2 regions of the Rothia sp. HC945 genome follow, and region 1 is predicted to be linked to the other one. Evidence: riboswitches for the same ligand, from Rfam matches in the RefSeq annotation. Region 1 holds a riboswitch; the other holds the start of a gene.
What was found. Region 1 has a riboswitch for S-adenosylmethionine ahead of metE (5-methyltetrahydropteroyltriglutamate--homocysteine S-methyltransferase). Riboswitches for the same ligand answer to the same signal wherever they lie in the genome.
Positions count from the first base shown of each region.

Region 2: linked by a shared signal. The riboswitch ahead of AB0Y14_RS07750 (PLP-dependent transferase) and the one ahead of metE (5-methyltetrahydropteroyltriglutamate--homocysteine S-methyltransferase) in region 1 are both predicted to bind S-adenosylmethionine.

Region 1 covers NZ_JBFCSN010000003.1:97,916-105,079, forward strand. The annotation lists gene AB0Y14_RS10465 (TetR/AcrR family transcriptional regulator) at 50-646, shown strand; gene metE (5-methyltetrahydropteroyltriglutamate--homocysteine S-methyltransferase) at 716-4,066, opposite strand; SAM riboswitch class I at 4,186-4,291, opposite strand; gene AB0Y14_RS10475 (hypothetical protein) at 4,691-5,281, shown strand; gene AB0Y14_RS10480 (phosphate transport regulator) at 6,354-6,971, shown strand; gene AB0Y14_RS10485 (anion permease) at 6,975-7,164, shown strand, end outside.
Region 2 covers NZ_JBFCSN010000001.1:1,749,171-1,756,334, reverse strand. The annotation lists gene AB0Y14_RS07770 (ABC transporter substrate-binding protein) at 1-875, shown strand, start outside; gene AB0Y14_RS07765 (ABC transporter permease) at 872-1,825, shown strand; gene AB0Y14_RS07760 (ABC transporter permease) at 1,822-2,715, shown strand; gene AB0Y14_RS07755 (dipeptide ABC transporter ATP-binding protein) at 2,712-4,469, shown strand; SAM riboswitch class IV at 4,567-4,684, shown strand; gene AB0Y14_RS07750 (PLP-dependent transferase) at 4,726-6,126, shown strand; gene AB0Y14_RS07745 (cystathionine gamma-synthase) at 6,123-7,164, shown strand, end outside.

The DNA.
Region 1 (7,164 bases):
ATGATCCTTCTAGTTGCGTTCACAATAACAGAACAGGTATTCTTTTTCCATGCCGAGGTTGTCAGAGTCATCAAAGATCGAGCGGCGTGAGCGCATCATCGCCGCAGCGCGCCGTTGCTTCCTGAACAAGGGCTTCTCCAACACCTCCATGGCTGACATCGTCGCGGAGTCCGGGATGTCCCCCGGGTCGATCTATTCCCACTTCGATGGCAAGGCATCCATCATGCGCGGCACCGCGGAGCACATTTTCGGCGCGACCCTCAAGGATCTGACCGATATGGAGACTGAAACGGGGGACCCACTGGCCCTCTCGGAGGTCGCCCGGTTGCTGATCGAAACCTTGTTCTCGATCGACTTCGGTCCGCTGCTCCTCCAGTTCGTCGCGGAATCTACCGTGAACTCTGAGGTCCACGAGGTCGCCCAGGAAAACATCCGCCGGGGCCGCACACTGCTTGCGGGAGTACTCGAACCCTGGTCGGAGATGAAGGTCAGTCAGGGTGCCGACCCGGACGACGTCGTCGCCGACCCCTCCCGACTGGCGAACGTCCTCATGCTCCTGTTCCACGGCCTTCTGATCCGCACCGCCGTGGACACGGATGCAGATCGGGATCAGCTCATTGAGGACGCGCTGAAATTGATCCCGTAGGACCGTTTCGGGCGGTAAGGCCCGGCCGGTCCGCATCGATGCGAACCGGCCGGGCCCGTGAAACAACCGTCAGACCGTCACGGCCGCGCGCAGACGCCGAGCGGACTCGACGAGTCGAGCCAGGGCCGCGGTGGTCTCCTCGTATCCGCGGGTCTTGAGACCGCAGTCGGGATTCGCCCAGAGACGGTCGCGAGGGATCGCTCGGGACGCCGCGGAGAGCAGGTCCTCGATTTCCCCGACCGTGGGCACACGAGGTGAGTGAATGTCCCACACCCCCGGTCCGATGCCTCGCTCGAATCCGATATCCGCGAGCGGGTCCAGCAACTCCATCCGCGAGCGCGCCGCCTCGACGCTCGTGACATCGGCATCCAATGCGTCGATGGCGGACAGCACCTCGCCGAACTCCGAATAGCACAGATGGGTGTGGATCTGGGTTTCGGCCCGAACCCCAGACGTCGCGATCCGGAAGGACCGGACCGACCAGTCAAGATAGTCCGGCCTGTCCCGTTCCCTGAGCGGGAGCAGCTCACGCAGGGCGGGTTCATCCACCTGGACGACGCCGATACCGGCTCTCTCGAGGTCCTCCACCTCGTCCCGGAGAGCGAGGGCGACCTGCTGGGCCGTGTCCGCGAGCGGTTGGTCCTCACGGACGAACGACCAGGCCAGGATCGTCACCGGGCCGGTCAGCATGCCCTTGACCGGCTTGGTGGTCAGCGATTGGGCGTAGCTGATCCACGGAACGGTGATGGCCTCTCCCCTGACGCCGGGTCCTTCGCGGCTGACGTCCCCCCACAGGATCGATGGCCGGGTGCACCTGGACCCGTAGGACTGGACCCAGCCGTACCGGGTCACGTCGAATCCGTCGAGGTTCTCCGCGAAGTACTGGACCATATCGTTGCGTTCCGGTTCGCCGTGGACCAGAACGTCCAGCCCGAGGTCCTCCTGGAGAGAAATGACCGACCGGATCTCCTGCTTGAGCCTTTCGACGTATTCCGCCTCGCCGAGGCGGCCTGCCCTGTAGTCTGCGCGCACCGACCTGATGTCTGCGGTCTGGGGGAAAGACCCGATCGTCGTCGTCGGGACATCGGGCAGGTTCGCTGCGATGCCGTCGGAGGCCTGCTTCCGTTGGCGCTCTACCGCGGTCTCCCGATGGCAGTCGGCCTCGGTCAGACCCGAGACCCTCTCGCGCACATCGGCATCGCGCGTGCCCCGGGCCTCGGCGCGGTGCCGAATGGCCTCATCGGACGCTTCGAGGTGATCGGCGATCGCCTCGGATCCTTCGGCCAGCCCCTTGGCCAGGATCACGGTCTCGCCGACCTTTTGGTCTGCGAACGCGAGCCACCGGAGCGGCTGATCGTTGAGCCGGTCCTCCCGGGAGGCGTCGTGCGGGACGTGGATGAGCGACGTCGACGTGCTCACCGACACTCTCGCCCCCGCCTCGTGCAGCTCCTCGAGCAGTGCGAGCGTTCTGCGCAAGTCGGTGCGCCAGATGTTCTGTCCGTTGACGACGCCGGCCACCAGAACCGGGGCATCCGCGGAAGTGAACAGCGCGAGCTGATCCGCGCTCGGTTCGCGGAGCCGTCCCCCGTCCGGGCCGGAGACCAGGTCCACGTGCACGGCATCGACCCCCGCGTCGACCAGCGGCTCCAGGAGATCCTCTGCGTCTCCGTAGGGGGTCGCGACGAGGATCGACGGGTCGTTGGGCGTCCGTGCGGCCGTCAGGTGCCGATACGCGTCACGGATGCGACCAGCCAGGTCGGACCGGTGATGCTCGGTCACGAGTGCGGGCTCCTCGATCTGAATCCACTGCGCTCCTTCGGCCGACAACTGGTCGATCAGCCGTCGATAGACCTCGACGAGATCATCGAGCCGGTCCAGAGGGTCGAAGCCTTCGGGGGCGGCGTCATCTGCCTTCGACAGCAGGAGGAAGGAGACCGGCCCCAGAAGCGCGGGTCGCAGTGGGGTATCGGAATCTCCGTTGCCGGCACGGAACTGCCCGATGAGTTCCCGCGGATCCGCGGCGAACGGGGTCTGTGGTCCGATCTCGGGAACCAGGTAGTGGTAATTGGTGTTGAACCACTTGGTCATTTCCAAAGGCCCCCGGGCCTCGTCGCCTCGGGCCAGAACGAAGGATGCGTCCCGGTCCAAACGTCCGTCCTCATCGGCGAGGTCTGCGAAACGCGTGGGCACTGCACCCGTCGCCAGGATGGCGTCGAGAACCTGATCGTAGAGGGCGAACGAGGCCGGTATCGACGAGTCCTGAGTGAGGCCGAGATCCGCGAGCCGACGCACATCCCGCGCACGCAGGGCGTCGACGGAATCGGTCAGCTCACGGGATCCGCTGCCGGAAGCCCAGTAGGATTCGAGGGCCTTCTTGAGCTCCCGGTCGCGCCCGATCCTGGGGTAACCCAAGATGCTCGCTCCAGGGAAAGGACGGCCACGGGTGGCCGACGGGCTCTCGTCGGTGATGGGGTTCGGGGCGTTGGTTTCGGTCACGGTGATCTCCTCACGTTGTTTTCTGTCGACGGACGGGTGTTTCAATGGCGTACCCCGACGCAGACCGAGTCGGTCCACGAGCTCGAGTGCTGCCGGGTGCTCGTTGAAGGTGTAGATGTGCAGGCCGGGCGCCCCGGCGTCGAGGGCCCGACGGGCGAATTCCTCGGCCGAGTCCACCCCCACGGCCAGGCGTTCGGCGAACGACCCGGCCGATTCGAGGCGGGAGGCGAGCTCCCGGTTGGGCTCGATGCCCGCCAGATCGCACACACGCAGGTACCTGCGCAGGCTGGTCACGGGCAGGATGCCGGGGATGAGCGGCAGGTCGACGTCGTTGGCGCGGGCCCGGCCGACCAGCCCGGCGTAGTCTTCCGGATCGGGGTAGACCTGGGTGATGGCGAAGTCCGCTCCTGCCCTCTGCTTCGCGAGCAGAACTTCGGTGTCGTGGTGGATGCTCGAGGATTCCGGGTGCCGAACCGGGTACGCCGCGACCCCGACCGCGAGGCGCCCCGCACACAATTTGGCCGATCCTCTGGCCTCGACGCGGCGGATGAGCTCGACGAGATGTCGGGCGAAGGGCAATTCGCCCTCGCGGAGCGAGTAGCCTTCGGGCCTGTCTCCGCGCAGGGCCAGGAGCCCCCGGACCCCGAGAGCGATGATCTCCTCGACCAGATCCTCGAGTTCGGCGGCGTTCTGCCCGGTCGAGAGGATATGGGCCAACGGCTTCAGATCGGTCTCGTCCACGAGGTGGCGCAGGAGGTCGATGCTCTGCCGTCTCCTGTCCCCTGCCAAGGCGGCCGTCACCGACACATAGTCGGGGCGCGTGGGCTCGAGTTCGGCGATGGTGGCCCTCAGGGCCTCCGCACTCAGGCTGCTGTGCGGCGGATAGAGCTCGAAGGACAGTGCTGGTCCGTCTTCACGTTTCACGCCGGGTCTCCTTTCGGTACACCCGACGGAGGCGGCGTCAGTCGATACGCGGGCCCCACGACCGAAAGCACGGGATCGGCCGGGGAATGCGCCCGGCGTCGTCGAAGGACTACCGATACACTCCATCGGACCTGGCGGGAGCACCGTGCCTCGGAACCGTTGGGGTGCACGAGGCGGTTGCTGCGGCGTCGTCGAGCCAGGTCTCTCGGCCGCTCTGGATAGATACGCAAGTATTCAAACCCGGTCTCCTGAGCGGCCGCAAGGATGAGGTGTCTTTGACGCCACGTGTCGCGTCATTGAGCACAACGACGGGCCGAAGAAATACCGGTGTCATATAAGGACGACCCACGTTTTTATGACTCAGGCACGTAAGGTTCCACGTTTTTCTCGCGCGGGAGCGACACTCCGTGAGGCTTCCGATGTCGGCGAATCGCCGTACGTCGTCGGGAACGAAACCAATTCGCGACCGAATCGTGACCATTTGTTGATTTATTTCCCGGGCTGGGCGTGAAAATCATAAATAGGCGATTTCGCATATGCGCGTTCCGGCCTGGATTCATTGTGGGTCGGTACTCCCTCATGTTTTGATGGGAAGGTCAGTTCAATCACCATTGAGAGGAAAGCATGACCGAGAATCACGAGTCCCCGGCCGGGAACCAGCCTCCTCAGTACGGGAGCAACCCCAGCGGCGGACAGCCCCAGTACCCGGGCGGACAGCCCCAGTACCAAGGCGGCGACGCAGGAAACGGTCATGGTCCTCTCCAGAACCAGGGCGGAGATCTGGCCGCACCCAAGGCCGTGAACACCGCCGCCCGGCTGATCTACATTTCAGCGGCCATCAGCCTGATCAGTTTGATCATCTCCCCGTTCGTCCTCATGGGCACCGACGAGTACAAGTCCCTGCAGGACCAGGGGCAGGGCGGCTACGCCTGGGGCATCCTCGCCGTTGGGGCCGTCTTCTCGCTGATCCTCATCGTCCTCCAGGTGCTCTCCGCCAGGGCGGCAACCCGAGGCAAGAATTGGGGCAGGATCGTCCTGCTCATTCTCGCAATCCTGAGCCTGCTCGGCCTGGGCGGTGCCTTCCAGGACGCCCCGGGAATCATTGGGGCCATCGGAACCATTCTCCTGATCATCGGCACGATCATGTTGTGGGTCGGGGAGAGCGGACGCTGGTTCAAGGAACTCAAGCAGCGCCGGAACCCCATGAATCGTTGATCCTCGGAGTGCTTTGACAGCCTCGGCAAACGAGGACCACACTGGATACAAGGCACTGGGCCGCAGGTTGCCCCGGGCTCCATTATTTAGCCGCTACGAGCGGCCTTCCGCCGAGAGGCGCACCCGGTCCAGTGCCCCATACTTCGAAAAGAACCCCCGCTTCGGCGGGGGTTCTTTTCTGTCCGGGTTCCGCCGTTGGTCGACTCTCCTCCAGGGGGGGGTCCCTCGGGGGCCAGGTCGCACACGTCGTGCGGCATGTGTCTGTCCTGCGGCCCCGGATCACGGCGCGAATGAGCTCCTCCTGCGTGGGCGTGCCCGCCCTCTCACGCGCGCCCACCCTTGTGCCTGGCCGCGCTTCTGCCCGGCCGGGCCCGCGGCGCGACGACCCCCGGCGTGCCCCCCCCCCTGCGATGACGGCCCCATTCCGGCGTGACGGCACAATCTTGTGTGAAAGCACCCGATGCCCCTCCTGCTGCGTGGCGGTTACCCAATGGAGAGGCGGTTTCCTTCGTTAGGTGGTGTCTAAACCGCCACCTAACGGAGGAAACCGCCACCGAATCGGGAAACCGCCACCCAACAGAGGATCGAATGCCACGGATTCCGGCCTCTTTTCGCCGGTAACCGGCACCGAATCGGGCAATCACCTCCTAATGAGGCAGGCCTGCTCCCTGAAAACCGTCCGTTTGTGCAGGCAACCACCTCTCTCTTGGGGAACCGACTCCCAACGTGGCCTCAACGCGACAACCCCGGACAGTTCCTGCCGGAAACCGCCGCCGAATCGGGGAACCGCCGCCCAAGAGGGAACCCGCGAGAGTCTTCCGGGGTGCGAACGTCCGCAAGCTCCCAAACGCCGGGCTATCGTCCCAAGCCCCGGGCTAGTGACCCGAGCCCCAGCCCAACACCCCGGGCCCCACCCCAGCGCCCCGCGCGACCCACGCCATCGACCCGCACGCCCCGTGCGCCCGGAGCACCCGCCCGGCCCCGTTCGTCATGAAAGCCCCAAGTCGAGCTTGTTAACCAAGTGCGGTTATCTTGGGAATGATCACCACACCACCATCTTGGAAGGCAGAGCGTGGCACTTCGCTTATTCCCCCAGGAGAACAAGGCCCTCGAGCTGCTCTCGGACATGGCGCAACTGGTTGTCGACTCGACCTCCTCGGCATCCCGCATGATGGGGTCTCCGGTCTCCGACCATGACCAGGGCTTCGAACAGGCCCTGGAAATCGAGGGACGCTCGACGGACGCGTTCTTTGCCCTGATGACCACGGTGCGCAGCGCCTTCGTTCTGCCTCTTCCTCGCGCCGACCTGTACCGGCTCGGTCAACGTCTCAATCAGGCCACGGAATCCCTCACCTCGGCTTCGCACATCATCAAGATCCACAGCCTGGACCGCTTTTCGAATCGGGCCTCCGATCTCCTGGACCTCCTCCAGCGCCAGGCCTCCCTGACCGCCGAAGCGATGCGTCACCTGTCCGACCTCGAAGGCCTGGACGAGTACTGGGTCGAGGTGCTGCGCATGTCGAAGCAGTCGATTCGGACCACGAATCTGTACCAGGCGGACATGATGGACCGCCTCAAACCGGCCGCCTACATCAAGGAAGCCCAGTTCACGGCCCAGTTGCAGGCGGCGTCACTCAGTGTGCGGGAGGTGGCCACCGACGTCGGCCGCATCCTCGTCCAGGAGTCCTGAGGCGTGGAGTACTTCCTTTTCGTCCTGTGCGGTCTCTTCCTTCTGGGGTACACCGCCATCGGGTGCTTCCACGATGCTTCGAATGCCGTGGCGGTCCCGGTATCGGCCCGCGCCCTGACGCCCAAAGTGGCGCTCATCGTCTGCGCTGCCTTTAACGTGGTGGGGCTGGTCGTGGGATCGGTGACCCTGTCGC
Region 2 (7,164 bases), on a different contig from region 1:
TGGCCTCCGACCAGATCGACGTCGATACCGTGGTCCAGCCCCAGGACGAAGAGCTCCTCCAGGCCTCGGACTACAAGATCCTCGACCGGCCGAACCCCGGCGTCGTCTACAATCTCATCCTCAACGAGTCCAGGCCGCTCTTCTCCGACGAACGCGTGCGCAAGGCCCTGACCAAGTCCATCGACCGCGACCAGTTGCGGGCATTGCTCTCCCGGTACCAGGAGCCGGCGACATCGTTGCTGGCCCGGTCCACGCCGGATTATCAGGACGTCTCCGGCCTGCTGGGTCACGACCCCGACGGCGCCTCGAAACTTCTCGACCAGGCCGGATGGACGATGAACCACAAGACCGGTCTGAGGGAGAAGGACGGCCAGACCCTGAGCTTCACGGTCAAGTACTGGCAGTCCGCGCCCTTCCTGGAACTCGTGCAGCAGCAGCTGAGGGAGTCGGGCATCGAGATGAAGCTCGAGCAGACGACGGTCGCCAACACCGAAGCGGCCAGGCAATCCGGAGAAGCCGACGCCGAGTTCATGAATCTGACCCGCTCGGATCCGGACGTGCTCCGGACCGTCTTCGACGCGAACGGTGCCAACCGGAACAGGCGGGAGCCCGCGCAGGTCGACCAGGACCTGGACCGATCTGCCGGCGTCAAGGATCCGACGGAGCGGAAGAAGCTGGTCGACGATTCCGTGTCGACCCTGATCGAGGACGCGCACTCGGTCCCGTTGGTCGAGCTGTCCGGTGTGATGGCGACGTCGCCGCACGTCCAGGGCTTCCGGTACGAGGCGTCTTCACGTTTCGAGCTGTACGACACGTGGCTGGACGACGCCGACGGCGCGACCGGCTCCGGCTCCGCGAGAGGAGGCACCCGATGAACCCGGTGGTCGCGATGATCCTGCGTCGCCTCGGTTTCGGTGTGCTCGTTCTGTGGGCCGCCTACACCCTGGCCTTCCTGCTGTTGTACGCCCTGCCCGGAGACTCCGTAGCAGCCGTGCTGGGTGGAGACCTCTCGACAGCCACCCAACAGGAAATCGACGAGATCCGACACCAGTATGGTTTCGACCAGCCGCTGATCGTCCAGTACTTGACCTCTCTCGGGGACGCCGTGCGAGGAAACCTCGGAACGTCGTATTCCACCGGGCAGCCGGTGACGGCGGCCATCGGCCAGGCCTTGCCCGTAACGATCGAGTTGGCGGCATGGGCGCTGCTCATCGCCGTCCCCGGGGGAATCCTGGTGGCACTCGCCGCCGTCGGCGTGCGGAACCCGTGGTTGCGCAATCTGCTCTCGGGTCTCCCGAGCGTAGGGGTCTCCTTACCGACCTTCTGGGTCGGCCTGCTCCTCCTGCAATTGTTCTCCTTCCGACTGGGCCTCATCCCGGCGATCGGGGCGCGCGGTTTCGCCGGAGTCATCCTCCCCGCCCTGACGCTCTCGCTGCCTCTCGGCGCGATGATCGCCCAGGTGCTGTTGCGGTCCCTCACCCAGGAGTGGACGCGGCAATTCGTCACGACGTACCGTGCCGCCGGCCTGAGTCGAATGCGTCTCCTCCTCTCGCACGCGCTTCCCCCGGCCGGGGTCTCGCTCCTGTCGATCGCCGGCGTGGTCCTCGGCAACGTTCTGGGTGGCGCGGTCATCGTCGAGACGGTCTTTACCCGCAACGGGATCGGTCGGCTCGCCGAAACATCGGTCACGGGGCAGGACATGCCCGTGGTCCTCGGCGTCGTGATGTTGTCCGCTCTCGTGTTCGTGGTGGTCAACCTCGTGGTCGATCTGCTCTACCCGATCCTCGATCCCAGAACCCGTCCCGTCCAGGAGTCGCGCCCATGACTGCTACCGAATTCAGCACGCGCCGTGAGGACCCCGAGAAAGAACCGTTGGACGCCCAGGGCCACGCCCGCAGGAACACGACGACGATGCTTCGGTTTCCCTTCGGCCTGATCGTGCCCTCTCTCGTGGTCCTGGTGGTTCTGGCCTGGGCCGTCCTTCCCTCCCTGTTCGTCACGGAGAACCCGCTGCTGGGTGACCCCGACATCCGGTTGTCGCCGCCGAACACCAACCACTGGTTCGGGACCGACCACCTGGGTCGAGACATTTTCTCCCGTGTCGTCCAGGGCGCCGGCGCCTCACTGGGAACCACCGCCATCGCCGTCCTCATGTCCTTCGTGACCGGTACCTTCCTGGGACTGGTCTCCGGGACCGCGGGCCGGGTGGTGGACACCGTTCTCATGCGAGTCGTGGACGTCATCCAGTCCGTCCCCTCCCTGCTTCTTTCCCTGGCCGTGGTCGCGTCCCTGGGTTCGGGGCCGGTGAACATCGCGGTCGCCGTCGCTGTGGCCTCCGTGCCTTCCTTCGCGAGGCTCATGCGGGGCGAAGTGCTGCGCTGGAGGAATTCGCTGTTCATCGAGGCCGCGACCATGTCAGGCATCAGGACACCTGAGATCCTCTTCCGCCACGTCCTGCCCCACGCGATCGGACCCGTCGGCGCTCTCGCCGCCATCGAGTTCGGTGCGGCGGTTCTCGCGATCTCGGCCCTGAGCTTTCTCGGATTCGGGACCCAGCCGCCCGACCCCGAATGGGGCCTCCTGATCTCCGAGGGCCGGGACTACCTCGCCAGTTCGTGGTGGATGACCGTGATCCCCGGGCTGGTGATCGCGGGCGTCGTCGTATCCGTCAATCGCATTGCCCACGCCCTCCAAACGGAGAGGAGACCATCATGACTCCCTGGACCCCAACCCTGGCACGATCCCGAGCACAGCAGCGCGCCGCGGAAACACAACCCGCGGCGTCCGGACCCATGGACGCGAACCATCACGAGGCGGATACCGAAGGGTCGGGCCGCGCTCACGTGGATCACGGGCCCGACAACCAGATCGCCGCCCTCACCCTGCGCGAACTGACCGTGCGCTACGCACCCACCGCGTCTCCCGCGGTCGAGGGCGTATCGCTGACCGTACCGGTCGGGCAGACCCTGGCCGTCGTCGGGGAATCCGGATCGGGCAAATCGACCACCGCCGCCGTGGCCGCCGGGTTGCTCCCGGGTTCCGCGCACGCACGAACGGCCGAACAACGGCTGATGGGACAGGACATGCGCGGCGCCTCCGAGAAGGCGTGGAAGCACGTCCGCGGCGACCTGCTGGGATACGTTCCCCAGGACACCGGGACGGGTCTCAACCCGGTGCGCACGATTTCTTCCCAGCTGTCCGAGACGCTGCGGGCCGCGGGAATCGCGCGTCGCCAGGCCGCCGCACGGATCACGACGGCGCTCGCCGACGTCGGACTCGACCCCGAACTCCACGGGTCGCGGTACCCGCACGAACTCTCCGGGGGCCAGCGCCAGCGGGTCCTCATCGCCCTCGCTCTCGCGCGTGAACCCCGTCTCGTGATCGCCGACGAGCCGACCTCCGCGCTCGACGTCTCGGCCCAGAAGAGCATCCTGGACCTCCTGGAGGATCGGGTCGCCCGTGCAGGAGCAGGCCTGTTGCTGATCACGCACGACCTCGGTGTGGCCCGCGATCGCGCGGACCGTATCCTGGTCATGGAGAAAGGTCGTGTGGTGGAAGAAGGGCGCGCTGAACGCGTCTTCGCCGACCCCCAGCACGAATACACTCGGAGACTGATGTCGGCGTCGCCGGCGGTGCACGCGGTACCGGACCGGAAAACCGGCGCCGTTCCGGAGGGAACCACGCCCGTGGTGCGAGCCAAGGGGCTCAACAAGGCTTTCGGTGCGGGACCGCACCGGGTCCAGGCAGTGACCGACGTCGACCTCGAGCTGGCCCCCGGGCGCACGCTGGGGATCGTGGGCGAATCGGGGTCCGGAAAATCGACGACGGCACGCATTCTCCTCGGCCTGGAATCCTACGACCAGGGGGTCTTGGAGGTCTTCGGGAAAACCCTGGCACGGAACAGGCGACAGGGGAGAGAACTGGCCACTCGGGCGCGCTTCGTCCATCAGGATCCGACGGGTTCCCTCGACCCGAAATACACCGTGGCCGCATCGATCGGGGAACCATTGCGCGGCTTCCGCATCGGATCCCGCGCGGAGCGTGCGGAACGCGTCACCGAGCTCCTGGACCTCGTGGCTCTCCCTCGTGACCTGGCCGGTCGCCGACCCGCGGAGCTCTCCGGGGGCCAAAGGCAACGCGTCTCGATCGCTCGGGCGCTCGCGGTCGATCCCGAGCTCATCGTGCTGGACGAACCGGTCTCGGCGCTTGATGTTTCGGTCCAGGCCCAGATCCTTGATCTCCTGGCCGACCTCCAGGAGCGACTGGGGCTCTCGTACGTGTTCATCAGTCACGACCTGGCCGTCATCCGCCAGATCTCCGACGACGTCCTGGTCATGGCCGAGGGGCGCGTGATCGAGTCCGGACCGGCGGGGGAAGTCTTCGACGCCCCGCGGGAGCGACTGACTCGGACACTCATCGACGCGGTCCCCGGAACCCGTCACGATGGCGACCCCGCGAACGTCATATGACGTCTTCGGGCTTCGGGTGAACCGTGTGTGACGTGGCGGCGGAATCGGAGGTCATGTCCTTCCGAGGCCGCTGACTAGGTTGTAAGTTCACTATCAGGATCACGAGCACCGGTCTTGAAGCTCTGGCTGACCGGTCGGCAACCCTTTCCGCTGTGATGGGGTGCCCCAGATGAAGATCCGGCCGGGAGCACACCGCTCCCCGGCAAGCACGGCGTCACGAGAAGGACTCGGCGCCCCGCCTTCGAGGGGGATCACGATGTCAGCAGACGAATACCCGCAGGCACCCGGGCTCGGCACGGTGCAGATCCACGGTGGAACGGCCGACCAGCCGTCGGCCCGCCCGGTTCGACCGCCGCTTTACCTGACCGCCTCCTACGAATTCGATACTCTGCGCGATGCCAGGGAATGCTTCGGCCAGCGGGAACCCGGATTCACGTACTCGAGGACCGGAAGCCCCACCGTGGGACTTCTGGAACGTCGCCTGGCCGAGCTCGAGGGCGGCGTCGGTGCCGTCGCGACGTCCTCCGGACAGGCCGCGCTGACCCTGACCCTTCTTGCCTTGGCCGGGCGCTCGGGGCAGAGCCAGGACGGCGAGCCGCACCCCGAGATTCCCGCGGGACACGTGGTCGCTTCGAACCGCATCTACGGCGGCACCGCCGACCTCCTCAACGACACGCTCGCCGAGGCGGGCATCGCCGTGACGTGGGTCGACCCTCATCGCCCGAACGAGTGGGAACGAGCCGTGACGGAACGGACCCGGGCCTTCCTCGTGGAATCCATCGGAAACCCGCACGCCGATCTCCCGGACATTCCTGAGCTCGCAGCCGTCGCACACGCCGCCGGAGCCGCGCTCGTGGTGGACAACACCCTTGCGACGCCGCACCTCCTGCAACCGGGAAGACTCGGGGCCGACGTCGTCGTTCACTCGGTCACGAAGTACCTGACCGGCAACGGCAGCGCGCTGGCCGGAATCGTTGTGGACACCGGACGGTTCTCGCCGAGCAGTGATGCGGCCCGATGGCCGCAGTTCACCGCGCCGCGCCGCCGATTCGGCAATCAGTCGTTGGTCGCGGGGCACGGCGAGCATGGGGCCTTCCTTCACCTCGTCAGGGCGCAGCTGCTCAACGATCTCGGCCCGAGCCTGGCGCCGTGGAATGCACAGCAGGCACTGGAAGGCATCGAGACCCTGGACGTCCGGGTAGACCGTCACTGCCGGGTCGCGGAAGGGATCGCCCGGCGCTTGGCCGCCCATCCCCGCGTGCGGAGCGTGCGGCACCCGAGCCTCCCCGGCTCGAGCGACGCCGCGATCGCCGATCGCGACTTCCCGCGCGGTACCGGGGCGGTCCTCTCCTTCGAGATCGACGGGACAACGGACGACGTCGAGCGATTCTTCGACTCGTTGGAACTGTTCAAGCTCGCCGCCAACCTCGGCGACGGACGCTCGATGGCGACCCACCCCGCGTGGACGACCCACTGTCGGCTCACGCCCGAACTCAGGGAGGCAGGAGAGATCACCGAGCGGACCGTTCGGTTGGCTCTCGGGCGCGAAGACGTCGAGGACCTGTGGCAGGACCTCTCGACGTCGCTCGACAGGGTCACCGGAACCGGCCCGAACCAGGCACCCACCGCACGCGAGAAGGAGACCGTACGAGCATGACCGCGACGCAAGACATCAACGATCTCGGGTCACGCCGGCCTGCGCAGGACGGGACCTCCGCGAGGACGGAGCCGTCCGTGGTTCGGCCCGGATTCAGAACGACTGCTGTCCATGCAGGTCAGGAACCGGACCCGCTGACGGGGGCCGTGATCCCGCCCATCTACCAGACCTCGACGTTCACGCAGGACGGGGTCGAGACGCTCAAGAGCGGATACGAGTACTCGCGCGGCGGAAACCCGACGCGCACCGCCCTGGAGACGCAACTCGCGCAGGTCGAGAACGGGAGCCACGCCTTTGCCTTCGCGTCGGGGATCGCCGCGGAGGACGCCCTTCTGCGTTCGGTGCTCCGTCCCGGAAACACCGTGGTGGCGGCGGCGGAGACCTATGGCGGGACCCATCGCCTCCTCAGCCAGTTGTATTCCAGGTGGGGAGTCGAGACCGCGTTCGTGCCCCCGGCCAGAACCGACGAGCGCGACCGCCTGCTGGCGGATCCGTCCGCGACCGTTCTTTGGGTCGAGACCCCGACCAACCCCTTGCTGAGCATCGTCGACCTCCGCGAATGGGCTGAGGCCGCTCATGCCGCCGGAGCTCTGCTGGTCGTGGACAACACGTTCGCCTCGCCCGCGCTCCAGAATCCTTTGACGTGGGGCGCCGACGTCGTGGTCCACTCGACCACCAAGTACATCGGTGGGCATTCCGATGTGTTGGGCGGTGCCCTGGTCGTCGGTGACGCGGTGTGGGAGGAGCAGTCGCTGGCCGAGTTGTTGCAATTCCAACAATTTGCCTGCGGCGCCGTCGCGGGTCCGCAGGATGCCTTCCTCACCTCGCGCGGCCTCAAGACCCTCGGCGTCCGCATCCGGCAGCACTGCGAAAATGCTCAGACCATTGCCGAATGGCTCGGGGACCGAAACGACGTTGAACAGGTCTGGTACCCGGGTCTTCCGGAGCATCCGGGGCACGACGTCGCCGCGAGACAGATGTCCGGATTCGGCGGGATCGTGTCCCTGCGTGTACGCGGCGGCGAAGCCGCGGCCAGGG